5 linked regions of the Methanocaldococcus jannaschii DSM 2661 genome follow. The protein of the gene in region 2 binds, or shares a complex with, the protein of the main gene of each other region. Each region holds a gene or a part of one and is shown on either strand. Other genes may lie near its edges. The genes, in order: MJ_RS00195, MJ_RS05580, MJ_RS01020, MJ_RS01030 and rpoE.

Evidence for each region.
Region 1: MJ_RS05580 (region 2) and MJ_RS00195 share a complex: the UniProt entries of both Methanocaldococcus jannaschii proteins name them as parts of the RNA polymerase complex.
Region 3: MJ_RS05580 (region 2) and MJ_RS01020 share a complex: the UniProt entries of both Methanocaldococcus jannaschii proteins name them as parts of the RNA polymerase complex.
Region 4: MJ_RS05580 (region 2) and MJ_RS01030 share a complex: the UniProt entries of both Methanocaldococcus jannaschii proteins name them as parts of the RNA polymerase complex.
Region 5: MJ_RS05580 (region 2) and rpoE share a complex: the UniProt entries of both Methanocaldococcus jannaschii proteins name them as parts of the RNA polymerase complex.

Annotation. Positions count from the first base shown.
Region 1 is NC_000909.1:38,313-41,296, forward strand. What follows is about bases 1-2,958. They hold MJ_RS00195 (RNA polymerase Rpb4 family protein), read right to left. Parts: upstream 1,663-2,958; coding sequence 1,339-1,662; downstream 1-1,338. Other genes in these bases: MJ_RS00185 (metallophosphoesterase), read left to right, coding at 1-477; MJ_RS00190 (DUF655 domain-containing protein), read right to left, coding at 478-1,131; MJ_RS00200 (50S ribosomal protein L21e), read right to left, coding at 1,786-2,082; MJ_RS00205 (tRNA pseudouridine(54/55) synthase Pus10), read right to left, coding at 2,162-2,958. Also shown: more of MJ_RS00205, read right to left, coding at 2,959-2,984. UniProt on the Methanocaldococcus jannaschii protein: DNA-dependent RNA polymerase (RNAP) catalyzes the transcription of DNA into RNA using the four ribonucleoside triphosphates as substrates. This subunit is less well bound than the others.
Region 2 is NC_000909.1:970,370-973,264, reverse strand. The notes cover bases 8-2,876. They hold MJ_RS05580 (DNA-directed RNA polymerase subunit B''), read right to left. Parts: upstream 2,252-2,876; coding sequence 764-2,251; downstream 8-763. Other genes in these bases: trpA (tryptophan synthase subunit alpha), read right to left, coding at 2,679-2,876; MJ_RS05575 (DNA-directed RNA polymerase subunit H), read right to left, coding at 2,268-2,504; rpoB (DNA-directed RNA polymerase subunit B), read right to left, coding at 8-678. Also shown: more of rpoB, read right to left, coding at 1-7; more of trpA, read right to left, coding at 2,877-2,895. UniProt on the Methanocaldococcus jannaschii protein: DNA-dependent RNA polymerase (RNAP) catalyzes the transcription of DNA into RNA using the four ribonucleoside triphosphates as substrates. The Rpo2 subunit (Rpo2N and Rpo2C in this organism) is implicated in DNA promoter recognition and in nucleotide binding.
Region 3 is NC_000909.1:189,242-192,189, reverse strand. What follows is about bases 1-2,922. They hold MJ_RS01020 (DNA-directed RNA polymerase subunit N), read right to left. Parts: upstream 1,612-2,922; coding sequence 1,390-1,611; downstream 1-1,389. Other genes in these bases: MJ_RS01005 (50S ribosomal protein L18e), read right to left, coding at 2,534-2,899; rplM (50S ribosomal protein L13), read right to left, coding at 2,089-2,502; MJ_RS01015 (30S ribosomal protein S9), read right to left, coding at 1,669-2,079; MJ_RS01030 (DNA-directed RNA polymerase subunit K), read right to left, coding at 1,076-1,249; MJ_RS01035 (phosphopyruvate hydratase family protein), read right to left, coding at 1-875. UniProt on the Methanocaldococcus jannaschii protein: DNA-dependent RNA polymerase (RNAP) catalyzes the transcription of DNA into RNA using the four ribonucleoside triphosphates as substrates.
Region 4 is NC_000909.1:189,755-192,553, forward strand. Bases 1-2,773 are described here. They hold MJ_RS01030 (DNA-directed RNA polymerase subunit K), read left to right. Parts: upstream 1-1,186; coding sequence 1,187-1,360; downstream 1,361-2,773. Other genes in these bases: rplM (50S ribosomal protein L13), read left to right, coding at 1-347; MJ_RS01015 (30S ribosomal protein S9), read left to right, coding at 357-767; MJ_RS01020 (DNA-directed RNA polymerase subunit N), read left to right, coding at 825-1,046; MJ_RS01035 (phosphopyruvate hydratase family protein), read left to right, coding at 1,561-2,505; MJ_RS01040 (4Fe-4S dicluster domain-containing protein), read left to right, coding at 2,628-2,773. In the rest of the region: more of MJ_RS01040, read left to right, coding at 2,774-2,799. UniProt on the Methanocaldococcus jannaschii protein: DNA-dependent RNA polymerase (RNAP) catalyzes the transcription of DNA into RNA using the four ribonucleoside triphosphates as substrates.
Region 5 is NC_000909.1:356,745-359,560, forward strand. Bases 22-2,811 are described here. They hold rpoE (DNA-directed RNA polymerase), read right to left. Parts: upstream 1,804-2,811; coding sequence 1,240-1,803; downstream 22-1,239. Other genes in these bases: MJ_RS02060 (M50 family metallopeptidase), read left to right, coding at 22-61; MJ_RS02065 (30S ribosomal protein S27ae), read right to left, coding at 63-245; MJ_RS02070 (30S ribosomal protein S24e), read right to left, coding at 245-550; MJ_RS02075 (GTP-dependent dephospho-CoA kinase family protein), read right to left, coding at 564-1,040; spt4 (transcription elongation factor subunit Spt4), read right to left, coding at 1,051-1,230. Also shown: more of MJ_RS02060, read left to right, coding at 1-21; more of MJ_RS02100, read left to right, coding at 2,812-2,816. UniProt on the Methanocaldococcus jannaschii protein: DNA-dependent RNA polymerase (RNAP) catalyzes the transcription of DNA into RNA using the four ribonucleoside triphosphates as substrates.

The sequences.
Region 1 (2,984 bases), 930 kb from region 2 along the record:
TATCCCAAGGAGATTAAGTTTTTAAAAGAGTTTATTGAGTTTTTGAGAGAATATATTAATGTTATTTTAATTAAAGGAAATCATGATACTTTTATATCATCTGCTGGCTACGAAATCTTTGATTATTTTGAACTTGGTAATTATTTAATCTTTCATGGGGATAAAGAGATAAAAATAGATAGAGATTTATTAAAAGAGAAGTTTTGGATTTTAGGGCATGAACATCCTTCAATAAAACTTAGAGATGATGTTGGTGCTATTCTAAAATTTCCTACCTATTTATTAAACAAGAACTATATTGTTTTACCCGCTTTTAACCCTTTATCTCCTGGGAATGATTTAATCAATAACTCTGCATCATCCAAAATTATAAAGAAGAGTTACTTAGAGGCAGAGGTTATAGCAATAACTGATATTGGTCTGCTAAATTTTGGGACTCTTAGAGATTTGAGAGAGTTTGCTAAAACACATTTATGACTATTCTTTTAGATAGAATGTCATATTATCCTCATTCAATATTATTCCTTTCTTCCATTTTACAAATAAGTAGTATTTATCTTTTTTGTCATCTGAAAGCTCTTTTTCAATTCTTTTAGCTATAATTCTCACAGGATTTTTCCCAATTCTCTCTTCAAAGTCCTTAAAACTTTCAAATTTTTTTGCTTCTCTCTCTTCAATAATTTTCCACATATATTTCTTTTTAATTTCTGGAAGTAATTCTAAGGTATGTAATCTTGTGGTTATTGGTGGGCATTCATTAAAGAATCTCACAAACCTATCCTCCTGTATTTTAACGGCTTCCATTACTACATATAAAAGTTCTGATTTAGCTGTTGGAGTTAGTTGTTCATATTTAATCATTCTTCTAACGTGGTCTATTTTATCTCTCTTACCTTTTCCAATATAGACTCTTTCACCTAATTCAATATCTACATTTGGTTTTGGAATCATCTCCATTAATAAAAACTGATATTCTCCAAGCCCTTGAACTATAGGTTCATCAGGTTTGTCGGGATAACCGTAAGGTAAATAATCCAAAACCCATGCGTAGTTTTCAAATTTTTGTGGCTTATTTTTTTTAGGAAATCTCATTCTTTCATCGTTTCCTTTTTTATATTGCCCTCTAACCATAAAATTTCACCCTTCATTTAAATCTACGAATATATCGGAGCAATAAACACCCTGGACTTAATTTACACCTCCGAGCGTAGCGAGGAGGTGTTAGGTTTTGATGAAACCGAAGCATTAGCTTCGGGCTATGAAAACTCGGAGAGTTTTCATTTAACTTTTTCTAAAAGTTTCATTTAAATTTACAAATTTAAAGGAGTAATAAAAAAATTAAATATATTTCCTAACGATTTCTAAGATTTCCTCAGCATTTTCTGGCAATTCTCTTTTGTAATATATTGCTCTCAAATCATCTAAATCTTCAGGTAATATATCAGCTATTTTAACTGCTGTTTTTTCATCTATTCCTAAAGATATTAACTCTTCAACCAATTTTTTTGCCTCTTCTTTATCTAATTTGGCAAACTTTTGTAAATAATCTAAAGCACATCCCTGTTCGTAAGATAACTCTCCAATTTGGGCTCTATTATACATAATTTCAGCAGCCTCTGATACTGTTACATACCTCTCTCCAAGGATTTTTTTGCCTATCATTCTCTCCCTCTTAGCTTGATACAATAAAAATATAATTTAATAATTTATTTCTGGAGTTGTATTTAAATCAAGGAAAAATAATTAAAGTGTTTAATTAATAGAGATTTTTATGAAATTAAATATTTATGCAGTAGCAGGTCTTAAATGCTGTGGGTAAGCAATGATTTGTTTGTATTTTCCTCCATCTCTTACTTTAACAATAAATGCTCTTCCCTGCTTACCAACAACAATCCCTGTTCTTCCATGAAATCTTGGGTGTGGCATTCCCTTATGGACTGATGGATCTATAACTATATGGACATACTCTCCTTCTTTAAACTCTCTCAAAGCTCTTGTTATTGGATAGAGACCTCTTTCTCTTGGGTGTTTTGATAACTTCTTTCTTGTTTTTCTTCTAAATCCTTCACTCATTTGAACCATAATTCTCACCTTTTTGAATAGGTTTTTAAATGAGGCATTAATTGCCTCTGAAAGAGGCAACTTAATGCATCTGTTTTGATCAACCTTTTTCTAAAAGGTTGTTATCGTGTATTTTCAAAACATCTAATTCCTTACAGATACAGTTTTTATTTAATATAGATGAGACTGATGGGTTTGTTCTCCCATCATCTCCACTGATTAGCTCTTTTATATATAATCCACCATCACAATATATAATCATCTCAAAATGATTGTCATCTACTTTACTGGTTTTAACTTTATATACCTTACGGATTCTCTCTAAATCAGCTCTTCTATGTAAAACCCTTTTTGGTGTTTTTTGATAGATAGTTCTATTTTCAAGTTCTTTTTCAAGGAGTTTTAGTTCTTCATCAGTAATTTTATCAGAGCATTCAACTAAAGCCCTATATGTTTTTCTATGTGGAGTGTTTTTAAATATAACTTTATCCTTCCTAACACCAAACTCTAAGTTTAAAACCTCTACTCTACCATCCTTATTAATTTCCTCAGCAATTTTATTTAAATCAATTTTTCTTATCTTTGGCTCTTTAATCTCTAAAACAAATGGTCTTCCATCTCCAAGCATTCTTACATCAATATCTTCTCTCCCAGCTCCATGGAATTTTGCATCTACTCCTTTTGTTGCCTCTAAGAATGGTTTGGCAATAATTTCTTCAACTGATATTGGATATTTTTTACCTGTGTAGTTGCAGAGCTCACAACCTTTTCCTCTACACTTTCTGCAAGGCCATCTTGTTTGTGGAATCCCCCTAACTAATTTTCTATATCTTCCTTTAATAAATAAAGGATTTATTTGTAGATAGATTTCTTCAGTGTATGGATTTATATGCACAACAATATCTGGATATTCTTTATCTGGG
Region 2 (2,895 bases):
AGCATCCTCCATGTTGTATCCTTCATAGCTCATAATAGCTACAACGAAGTTCTGCCCTGCTGGTCTTTTATCGAAACCTAAAATCTCTTGGTGTTTTGTCCTAACAATTGGAACTTGTGGATAGTGGAGATAATGCCCTCTTGTATCTAATCTCCATTTTATATTGCTCATTGGAATTCCTAATGACTGCTTCCCCATTGCTGCAGCCATTGTAATTCTTGGTGCTGAGTTGTGTTCTGGATAAGGAGCAACCCCTGCCCCAATACCTAATATGGTTAATGGGTCTATCTCTAAGTGTGTGTGTTTCTCAGTCAATTCTTCTTCAGATAGAGCAATATAGGCATTTTCTTCCTCTTCAGCGTCTAAATATTCAATAACTCCTTCTTTAACTAAATCTGAGAATGTAATTTCTCCTTTCTTTAATTTTTCAATATGTTCTTTAGTTAGTTTTGGTTTTCCATTTTCTACAACTATTAAAGGTCTAACAATCCTTCCAGCATCCGTGTTTATATGAATGTCATTACTTTCTTCATTGTAAGCAACTGTTGTATATTGAGGGAGCTCTCCTTTTCTTCTTTTTTCCCTAATAAAATTAACAAGTTCTTCTGGTTTGTCTGTAGTTCCAACTAACTTTCCATTAACATAAATATTTACTTCCCTTGATGCCAAGTTTTTCACCTAAGAGAGATTTTTATTGATTTTGAAAAGATTAAAATTAAACATCAACAAAAACTCAGAAAAAACATAATAAATAAAGTTTCTTTTAAGAAACATTTATTCCAAAGGATTTTAATAGCTCAATAACTTTGCTATCATCTTCTTCTCTTGTAACTTTACACATTATAGCAAAGTTTTTAACAAGACCACAGTTTGGACCTTCTGGAGTTTCTGAAGGGCAGATTTTACCCCAATGAGTTCCATGCAGTTCTCTCGCTTCAAAGTGTGGCTGTGACCTTGATAATGGTGAAACTATTCTCCTCAATTGAGAGTTTGTTGCTAAGTAACTTGTTCTATCTAAGAGCTGGCTAACCCCAGTTTTTCCTCCAACCCATGTTCCTGTTGCCATAGCGTGTTTAATTCTCTCGGTTAATATATCGCTCCTTACAGCAGCTTGAATTGAAGGAGTTTTGTTCCTTAATGTTTGTCTCTCTAATTGATATTTTATATCCTTAACAAGTTGGCTAAACGCATATCTAAACAAATCTTCCATTAAGTCCCCAGCTAATTTAGCTCTTTTATATGCGTAGTGGTCTTTATCATCTTCTCCTCTATATCCAAAGTAAAGTTCTAAAGCGTTTCTTGCCATTATTCCTAAGAACCTAATTTTCTTTGGGAAATCTTCTTTTGTAACTCCTAAATGGGGCAGTAAATAGTTACATAAAACTGTTTCTGCTCTCTTTAATCTATAATCCTTTGCCTGCCCTGGAGCTACTCTCTTTCCAATAAACTCCAAAGCATCTTCAGGGGAGTTTATGTTATGCTCTTCCCTAATCTCTTGAATGTTTAAAACAATCTCCATAAAGAATCTTTCATCATCAATTGACTCAATGATATCTTTATCTGTCTCAGCCCCAAGTGCTTTCATTAATATAACCAATGGTATCTGCCCAGGCATTCCAGGGAATGTAGCATACAACAAACCATCTGGATGTCTTTCAACAGTACATAAAGCCCTAAATCCGTGTCTTGTTGAAAACACTTTTGCAACATCTACTATCTTTCCACTTCTCTCTGCCTTCTCACATAAAATTCTATTTGGAATTAAATCTTCCTGAGTAATTAATACTTTTTCAGTTCCATTAATTATAAAATAGCCAAATGGGTCTTCAGGGTCTTCTCCCAGGTCTATAAGCTCTTCTCTTGATTTTCCATACAAGTGGCAGATTTTTGAACCAAGCATTACTGGAAGTTCTCCGATATAAACTTCAACAGTTTCCCCTTCCCTTGCATCTTCTCCTTCACCAATAATAGGGGTCATTTCTAAATATAATGGAACTGAATATGTTAAATCTCTGATTCTTGCTTCCATTGGAGTTATTGGTCTTATTGAACCATCAGCTTCTTTAATAACTGGTTTTCCTACTTTAATTTTCCCTAATTTAACTTTATACCCTCCAGTAATCTCTGTTTCAATATATCCAACTTCATCAATAATTTTTTGTAATCTATTTTCTACAAAATCGTTGTATGACTCTATCTGGTGGTCTATTAAACCATGTTCTTTAAAATAAGCATCTACTAATTCTCTCATAATTGCCACCTATTTTTTAAATAATCCTTTTAATAACTAATCTATAAGCTATACTAACTCCAGCCGTTGGACTTTTTCTAATTACTCTAACAACATCTCCTTCTTTAGCTCCAATTTCCTGAATAACAGGGTCGTCTTCATAAATTTTTGGTAGTTGCTGAATCTTTATATTGTATCTCTTCAAAATCTCCTCAACTTCTTCTTTTGGAACTATTTCATGCTTTGGAACCAGTATGTGGTCTGTGACCTTCAAGGTTACTCCTCCCTACCATTTTGTTTAAATATAATTAATGACAAAAATTAGGTTAAAAGAGAGACTCAAGGTAATGATGTAATAAATGTGATGCATCCTTACAAATATTTTTTTCTCATATTTATTTTTTACTTTTATTGTCCTATAAAAATATTTCTTTATTTGAATATTCTGTTAATTTTTTATAGCTACTTTAGCCTTCTTTTTAGTCCCTTCCTTTAGATTTTTAACAAACTCCTCCAACTCCTTTAGGAATTTTTCCTCATCCTTTATTTGTCCATTCTCATCTAAATGTTTTTCAACAATCTTAACAATCGCACTTCCTACAATAGCTCCATCAGCTATTTCAGTTATTTCCTCAACATGCTCCCTCTTTGAGATTCCAAACCCT
Region 3 (2,948 bases), 780 kb from region 2 along the record:
GATAGCTTAGGTCTTAAAAAAGGAACCTTGAAACTAACTGCAATGTGAGCAAATGATGAGTTATTTCCAAATATTACTGGATAAAGCCCTTTATCCATAATGTAGTTTATGTAATAATACATCTCAGTTATTGTTCCCATTTCATATGGGAAAACTTTAACAAAATCACTTTCCTCATAAATGCTGTCCGTGCATAGAAATCCATCAAATTCAACAGGCTCTTCAACCTCTAAGTAATCAATCTGAGATAAATCCTTATCTTTAACAGTTTCCTTTTTAGAACTAAGTCCCAATAATATATCTAAATCCTCATCTTCTTTAATTTCATCTATCAAATTCCTAATCTTTGGAATTTCATTAAATATGTCCTTGCATGTGTATGCTCCATCAATATTTACAATACTATAATCATGAGATAAGACATCTGTGAGCTTTAGATATAAATTAACTATATCTTCAATGGAATCAGCCATGACTATTGGAATTAACTCATTCTTATCTTTATCAACTAATATGCCAGAAGCAACTATTGGTAGTTCAGTTGTTAAAGCTCCCCCTAAAAATTTAAATAAAGGAATATCTAAGCTGTTTGAAGCCGCTCTTGCTACGCTAATAGAAATTCCCATTGCTACAGTAGGATTATTAACTGATGTTTCACAAATTAATGAATCAATAAAATCAATGTCAGTTGCTGGATATCCAATGAGTTCTGGGGCTATAACATTTTCAACATCAGCTATTGCTTCCTCTGGATTATTCACTTCAATGATGTCATAGCCAATAGAAATATTTGTCATTGTTGTAATCATTACCTTAATTTTAGCTCCTTTAAAAACTTCTTTTGCACTTATTTTTTCAATAATAACATTTGTCAATTACATCCACCTCAATTAAAAAATAATTATAATTTAATTGTTTATGCCTTCTCCTATCAGATGAAATCCTACGGATTTAACAAAATCCTTTGGATTTTGTAGCTCGAAGCTACGCTTCGGTTTCATTACTCGCCCATGGGCGATTACTATACCTCAGAGTGGAGCTTCACTACGTTCAGCCCCACTGTAGTTAAAAACAATTAAGCTTTTACCGGTCTTATTGGTTTTAAAGGAACTTTTCCTTGTTTAATTTCTTCATAAGCTATTTTCAATGAGCTATCACATTTTGTTTCTATTGTTGCATATGCTCCACTTGATATCTGCAAACTTCTCGCTCCCAATATCCTTGCAATCTCAAATTTTGTTAATTTCAATATCTCACCTCTGAAATATATAAAATATCAAATGGTGGGGCCGCCGGGACTTGAACCCGGGTCGCACGCCCCCCAAGCGCACAGGATATCCAGGCTACCCCACGGCCCCGTTAAAAAGAATAATAAGTTTAAAAATCTAATTATAGATATCTCTCGTCATGAGCTATTATTTCATCAATAATTTCTCTTCCATCCTCTCCTATTCTGTAAGAGATAAACATTCTTCTACAGCAGTATTTTTTAATGCCTAAATCATCCAAAACATCTTTTGGATTCTCTCCTTTTAAAATTCTCTCTTTGTACTCTTCAAAAACTTCAGCGATAACATTACCACAGGAAAAACATCTAATAGGGAACATCATGTTTCTCACCCAAAATAAAAGAAAAGATAATATCTTTCCAAAAATTGTAAAATAAATTTATCTGTATGACTTTTGTCTCTTTGCTCTTGGACCCTTTGTTGACCTACTTGGTTTGTGTGGTTCGGTTCTTCTTGCATCGCTAACCAATAATGTTCTGTCGTAAGCTAAGAACTTGTCTCTCAACTCTTTGCTACCTGTAAATTCAACAATAGCTTTACCAATAGCTGTTCTTGCAGCATCCATTTGTCCCATTACTCCTCCGCCTTTAACTGTAACATCAATATCCATTTGGCTAATAACTTCCTCTCCAGCTAATAAAATTGGTTCCATTAACTTCATTCTCTTATATTTGGGCTCAATTAACTCAATAGGTATTTTGTTTATTCTTATTCTTCCCTTCCCTTCTCTTGCTACTGCTCTCGCAATAGCTCTTTTTCTTTTACCAACTGTTATAACAATTTTTCCCATTTAATCACCTCAGAACTTCGCTCCTAAGTGTTTGCTTAACTCAGCTAATGTTATATATTTGGTGGTGTTTAATTTGTGGCTTATTTTTTCATCAACTGTTAAGTTTTTAGGATTTCCAACATAAACTTTAACTCTCTTAAATGCCTCTCTTCCTTTTGGTTTTTTGTATGGAAGCATCTTTCTAATTGTTCTTCTTAATATATCATCTGGTCTTCTTGGGAATTTCGGCCCAAATCTTCTTGGGTTAGCAACGTTTTTCTTCTCTCTTTCCTCTTGGTAGGTTTTTATAATCCAGTCCTTGTTACCTGTAATAACTACCATCTCAGCATTTACAATAACAATTTCTTCTCCTCTCAAAACTCTTTTTGCTACTTCTGAAGCCAATCTTCCCAATATCGCTCCTTCAGCATCTATTACTGTCATAACTATCACCGTGTTTTAATCCAGTTTATATTTACGCCATAATTTTAACATTTGAACCTTTTGGATTTCTTTTTATTAGCTCTTCAATTGTTATTGCTTCTCCTCCAGCTTCTTTAATTAATTTTTTAGCTGTTTCTGAGAATGCAAATGCAGCAACGACAACCTTGTGCTCTAACTTCCCAGCTCCTAAAACTTTACCAGGAACTAAAACAACATCTCCTTCTTTTGTGTATCTGTTTATCTTACTTAAATTTACCTCTGCTCTCCTTCTTCTTGGTTTTGCTAACCTTCTTGCAATATCCTTCCAAATCTTTGCCTGATTTTTATAACTTTCCTGCTTTAATATCTCAATTAACTTAACCAACCTTGGGTTTGTAGCTGTTATTTTCTTTGCCATATATATCACCGTGTTTTCCTTCAAACCTTTTATAATTATTATAAGGTTT
Region 4 (2,799 bases), 780 kb from region 2 along the record:
TGAGAGGAGAAGAAATTGTTATTGTAAATGCTGAGATGGTAGTTATTACAGGTAACAAGGACTGGATTATAAAAACCTACCAAGAGGAAAGAGAGAAGAAAAACGTTGCTAACCCAAGAAGATTTGGGCCGAAATTCCCAAGAAGACCAGATGATATATTAAGAAGAACAATTAGAAAGATGCTTCCATACAAAAAACCAAAAGGAAGAGAGGCATTTAAGAGAGTTAAAGTTTATGTTGGAAATCCTAAAAACTTAACAGTTGATGAAAAAATAAGCCACAAATTAAACACCACCAAATATATAACATTAGCTGAGTTAAGCAAACACTTAGGAGCGAAGTTCTGAGGTGATTAAATGGGAAAAATTGTTATAACAGTTGGTAAAAGAAAAAGAGCTATTGCGAGAGCAGTAGCAAGAGAAGGGAAGGGAAGAATAAGAATAAACAAAATACCTATTGAGTTAATTGAGCCCAAATATAAGAGAATGAAGTTAATGGAACCAATTTTATTAGCTGGAGAGGAAGTTATTAGCCAAATGGATATTGATGTTACAGTTAAAGGCGGAGGAGTAATGGGACAAATGGATGCTGCAAGAACAGCTATTGGTAAAGCTATTGTTGAATTTACAGGTAGCAAAGAGTTGAGAGACAAGTTCTTAGCTTACGACAGAACATTATTGGTTAGCGATGCAAGAAGAACCGAACCACACAAACCAAGTAGGTCAACAAAGGGTCCAAGAGCAAAGAGACAAAAGTCATACAGATAAATTTATTTTACAATTTTTGGAAAGATATTATCTTTTCTTTTATTTTGGGTGAGAAACATGATGTTCCCTATTAGATGTTTTTCCTGTGGTAATGTTATCGCTGAAGTTTTTGAAGAGTACAAAGAGAGAATTTTAAAAGGAGAGAATCCAAAAGATGTTTTGGATGATTTAGGCATTAAAAAATACTGCTGTAGAAGAATGTTTATCTCTTACAGAATAGGAGAGGATGGAAGAGAAATTATTGATGAAATAATAGCTCATGACGAGAGATATCTATAATTAGATTTTTAAACTTATTATTCTTTTTAACGGGGCCGTGGGGTAGCCTGGATATCCTGTGCGCTTGGGGGGCGTGCGACCCGGGTTCAAGTCCCGGCGGCCCCACCATTTGATATTTTATATATTTCAGAGGTGAGATATTGAAATTAACAAAATTTGAGATTGCAAGGATATTGGGAGCGAGAAGTTTGCAGATATCAAGTGGAGCATATGCAACAATAGAAACAAAATGTGATAGCTCATTGAAAATAGCTTATGAAGAAATTAAACAAGGAAAAGTTCCTTTAAAACCAATAAGACCGGTAAAAGCTTAATTGTTTTTAACTACAGTGGGGCTGAACGTAGTGAAGCTCCACTCTGAGGTATAGTAATCGCCCATGGGCGAGTAATGAAACCGAAGCGTAGCTTCGAGCTACAAAATCCAAAGGATTTTGTTAAATCCGTAGGATTTCATCTGATAGGAGAAGGCATAAACAATTAAATTATAATTATTTTTTAATTGAGGTGGATGTAATTGACAAATGTTATTATTGAAAAAATAAGTGCAAAAGAAGTTTTTAAAGGAGCTAAAATTAAGGTAATGATTACAACAATGACAAATATTTCTATTGGCTATGACATCATTGAAGTGAATAATCCAGAGGAAGCAATAGCTGATGTTGAAAATGTTATAGCCCCAGAACTCATTGGATATCCAGCAACTGACATTGATTTTATTGATTCATTAATTTGTGAAACATCAGTTAATAATCCTACTGTAGCAATGGGAATTTCTATTAGCGTAGCAAGAGCGGCTTCAAACAGCTTAGATATTCCTTTATTTAAATTTTTAGGGGGAGCTTTAACAACTGAACTACCAATAGTTGCTTCTGGCATATTAGTTGATAAAGATAAGAATGAGTTAATTCCAATAGTCATGGCTGATTCCATTGAAGATATAGTTAATTTATATCTAAAGCTCACAGATGTCTTATCTCATGATTATAGTATTGTAAATATTGATGGAGCATACACATGCAAGGACATATTTAATGAAATTCCAAAGATTAGGAATTTGATAGATGAAATTAAAGAAGATGAGGATTTAGATATATTATTGGGACTTAGTTCTAAAAAGGAAACTGTTAAAGATAAGGATTTATCTCAGATTGATTACTTAGAGGTTGAAGAGCCTGTTGAATTTGATGGATTTCTATGCACGGACAGCATTTATGAGGAAAGTGATTTTGTTAAAGTTTTCCCATATGAAATGGGAACAATAACTGAGATGTATTATTACATAAACTACATTATGGATAAAGGGCTTTATCCAGTAATATTTGGAAATAACTCATCATTTGCTCACATTGCAGTTAGTTTCAAGGTTCCTTTTTTAAGACCTAAGCTATCTTCAAATGTGCTAAATGAAGTTTGGAACATAGAGAGAACCATAATGAATCCAAATATAAGGAGGTTTTAGCTCCATATTTTATTTTAAATTTTAATTATTGTTTTCCGATATCATTTCCGATAATTATATATATCAAGTAGTAATCTTAATCAATTATTAAATCAATTATTAACATTTTAGAGGTGGTAATAATGGCTGTAACAATAGATTACAGCTTATGTAAAGGGGCAGAGTGTGCAGAATGTGTAAATAACTGCCCAATGGAAGTTTTTGAAATTGAGGGAGATAAAGTAGTTGTTGCAAGACCTGATGACTGCACTTATTGTGGAGTCTGTGAAGATGTCTGTCCAACAGGAGCTGTAA
Region 5 (2,816 bases), 610 kb from region 2 along the record:
AAAAACAGATATCTTGAGGGCTATGAGTATATTGGAGTTAAAAGAAGAGCTAAAAGATTAACTTACTCCTTCTTTTGTGGTTGCTTCCATTCCATGTAGCCACATTTTCCACATGCGTATCTGTTTAAGTGCTCAGCCATGAAAACTCCAGGACCACATCTTGGACAGGTCTTCTTCAATCTAATAACTTTATCTCCTTCAATCTTGTAGTATTTGTATTTTGCTGTTTTTTTCCCTTTTGTCATTATTCTCCCTCCTCAGCTGCTGTTTCTTCTTCTATTTTATTTTTTCTTAAAATGTGTTCTCTCTCAACTAATTTTAACATTTCCTCATTATCATACAATTTAGCATAACCTCTTGCTCTCTGCATTCCAGCTTCTTCAACAATTTTTTCAACTATTAATAAATCCTTATTTGCGTTTAATATTGCTGCAAGCTTTAACTTGACATCTTTGAAGGTTGGTGTAGGTCCATCGTGGTCTACAATGAATCTGTATTCTTTTCTCTTTAACAATGGATTGTATCTTTCTGATAATATTTTTATTTCCATATTATCCCCTCTCTCAAATTTTTTTGAATTGTTTTAATATTTCTTCAATTTCTTGTTTTAGTTTTTTATTTATTTTTAGAACAACGATTCCTTCATCTGGCTGTCCATATAGAACATAAGTTCCGATAGGAAAGTATTTGATAACAATTAAAGCAAGTAAATCTTCTTCACCATCAACCAGTAGGGCGATGTTTCTATCATTTATTGTAGATAGATATTTAATACTTTCTATTGCTTCATCAGATATGCATCCAGGAGGATTTTTTACTTTAATAACTTTTTTAAATACATGGTTTATTTTAACAGGAATATTTCTTCTGGTTTTTAAGTCAAAAATGGATAGTTTTGGGATTATGTTGTTTTCAATTGCAGTTTTTGTTACAATATCTCCAACAGTTACGATATCTCCATCTATATCTGGTAGTGTTTTATATACTTTTCCAAAGGGCTTTTTTAATTTTTCCCTCAACTCCTCTGGAAGCACCAGCATATCAATTCCTCTACTCTTTCACACTTAATGCATACTTTCCTTTAATATCTATTCCTGCCTTTTTAGCAATCTCTGATTTCTCTGGATTTATAACTATTAAAAGCCCTATCCAGTTTTCACTTGTTGGAGAGTGGCATATTGGACATATTTCATCATTTGTTAAGTATTTACATTTTAAACATGCTCTCATAAGCTCACCTTATTCTTGATTTTGCTTTTTAGCTTTTTCCTCCTCAATCCACTCTAATTTTCCCAAGTATGGCTGTCTCATGGTTAATGCTATCTTACTACCTCTCTTTCTTTCTGCCTTCAAACTTATAGCAACAATCCTTGCCCTAACATAATCTCCAATCTCCAAAACCTTTCCAGTCTCTTTTCCAATAATTGCCTCCCTCTTAGGGTCGTAAGATACATAGTCATCCATAATCTGTGAAACATGAATTAATCCATCTAAAGGTCCCAACCTTACAAAGCTACCAAACTCAACAACATCAACGACCTCTCCCTCAATAAGTTCATACATCTCTGGGATATAAACGAGAGTCTCAAATACAACTGGATGATATGCTGAACCATCACCATGCACTACTTTACCTTCTCCAATGTCTTTTACATCTACAATGGATAAAACAAATCCAACATCTTTATCTAATCTTCCTTCATATTTTTCCATGAGAATTTTTTTTACTGTCTCTTTTAAATCCTTACCAAACTCTTCTGGTGGAACTTTTACAACATCTGCAATCTCTAAAATTTTATACATAAGATATTCACCTCTGAATCAGTTAAATTTAATAAAAAAAGAGTAACTAATCGTCATATTAGTGAGATTATAAAAAACAATAAATAATTAATGTAATTATTAATTTTGCCACAAACCTATATTTATAATTAACCATACAAAAATTGTTATAAGTTATGAAACGAAAAGTATATATATGAGAAAATTCATTTTAAAGAGTGCTTACAACCTGAGATAAAGAGGACCCGTAGCCTAGCCTGGATAGGGCACCGGCCTTCTAAGCCGGGGGTCGGGGGTTCAAATCCCCTCGGGTCCGCCAATTTTTCTATTTTTTATCCGATTGCTCCGGTGGTGTAGTCCGGCCAATCATGCGGGCCTTTCGAGCCCGCGACCCGGGTTCAAATCCCGGCCGGAGCATCATTATATCATAAAAGTATATATCTATTTATTTAAATTAATAAAATAACTAATAACCATAAATGTTATTTTATAAATAATGCTACAGTAAGACATGAAAATTGGAAACAGAATGATATGATGGATACTTTCTTAAATACTTATCTTATTATTTTGTTGATAATATGGTTAATCTTAAAGAACTCTCCCAAAATGAAGTATTGGAACTTATAAATTATGTTAAATCATTAAGGAAGCAAAATTTTAGCTATTCTCAAATATCTAAAAAGATTGAAATTGAAAGGAATATTAAAATTTCCAAATCTACGATTATTAGATGGTGTAAAAATAGCAATAATCCATTCAATAAAACAAAATTTATAGATTTATCACCTTCTCCTGAGCTTTCTTATATAATAGGGGTTTATTTTGGAGATGCTAACATTTATTACAGAAAAAAGACAGGAAGTTACTATTTTAGGATTAAGGTTGTTGATAAAGACTTTGTAGATGTTGTTAAAAATAGTTTGATAAAAATTGGATTAAATCCAACAATTAGCTATGTGGAAGAGAAAACAAGAAGTAATAGGTGGCATGTTGAAGCGAGCAGTAAAAGTTTGTATAAATTTTTAAGTCAA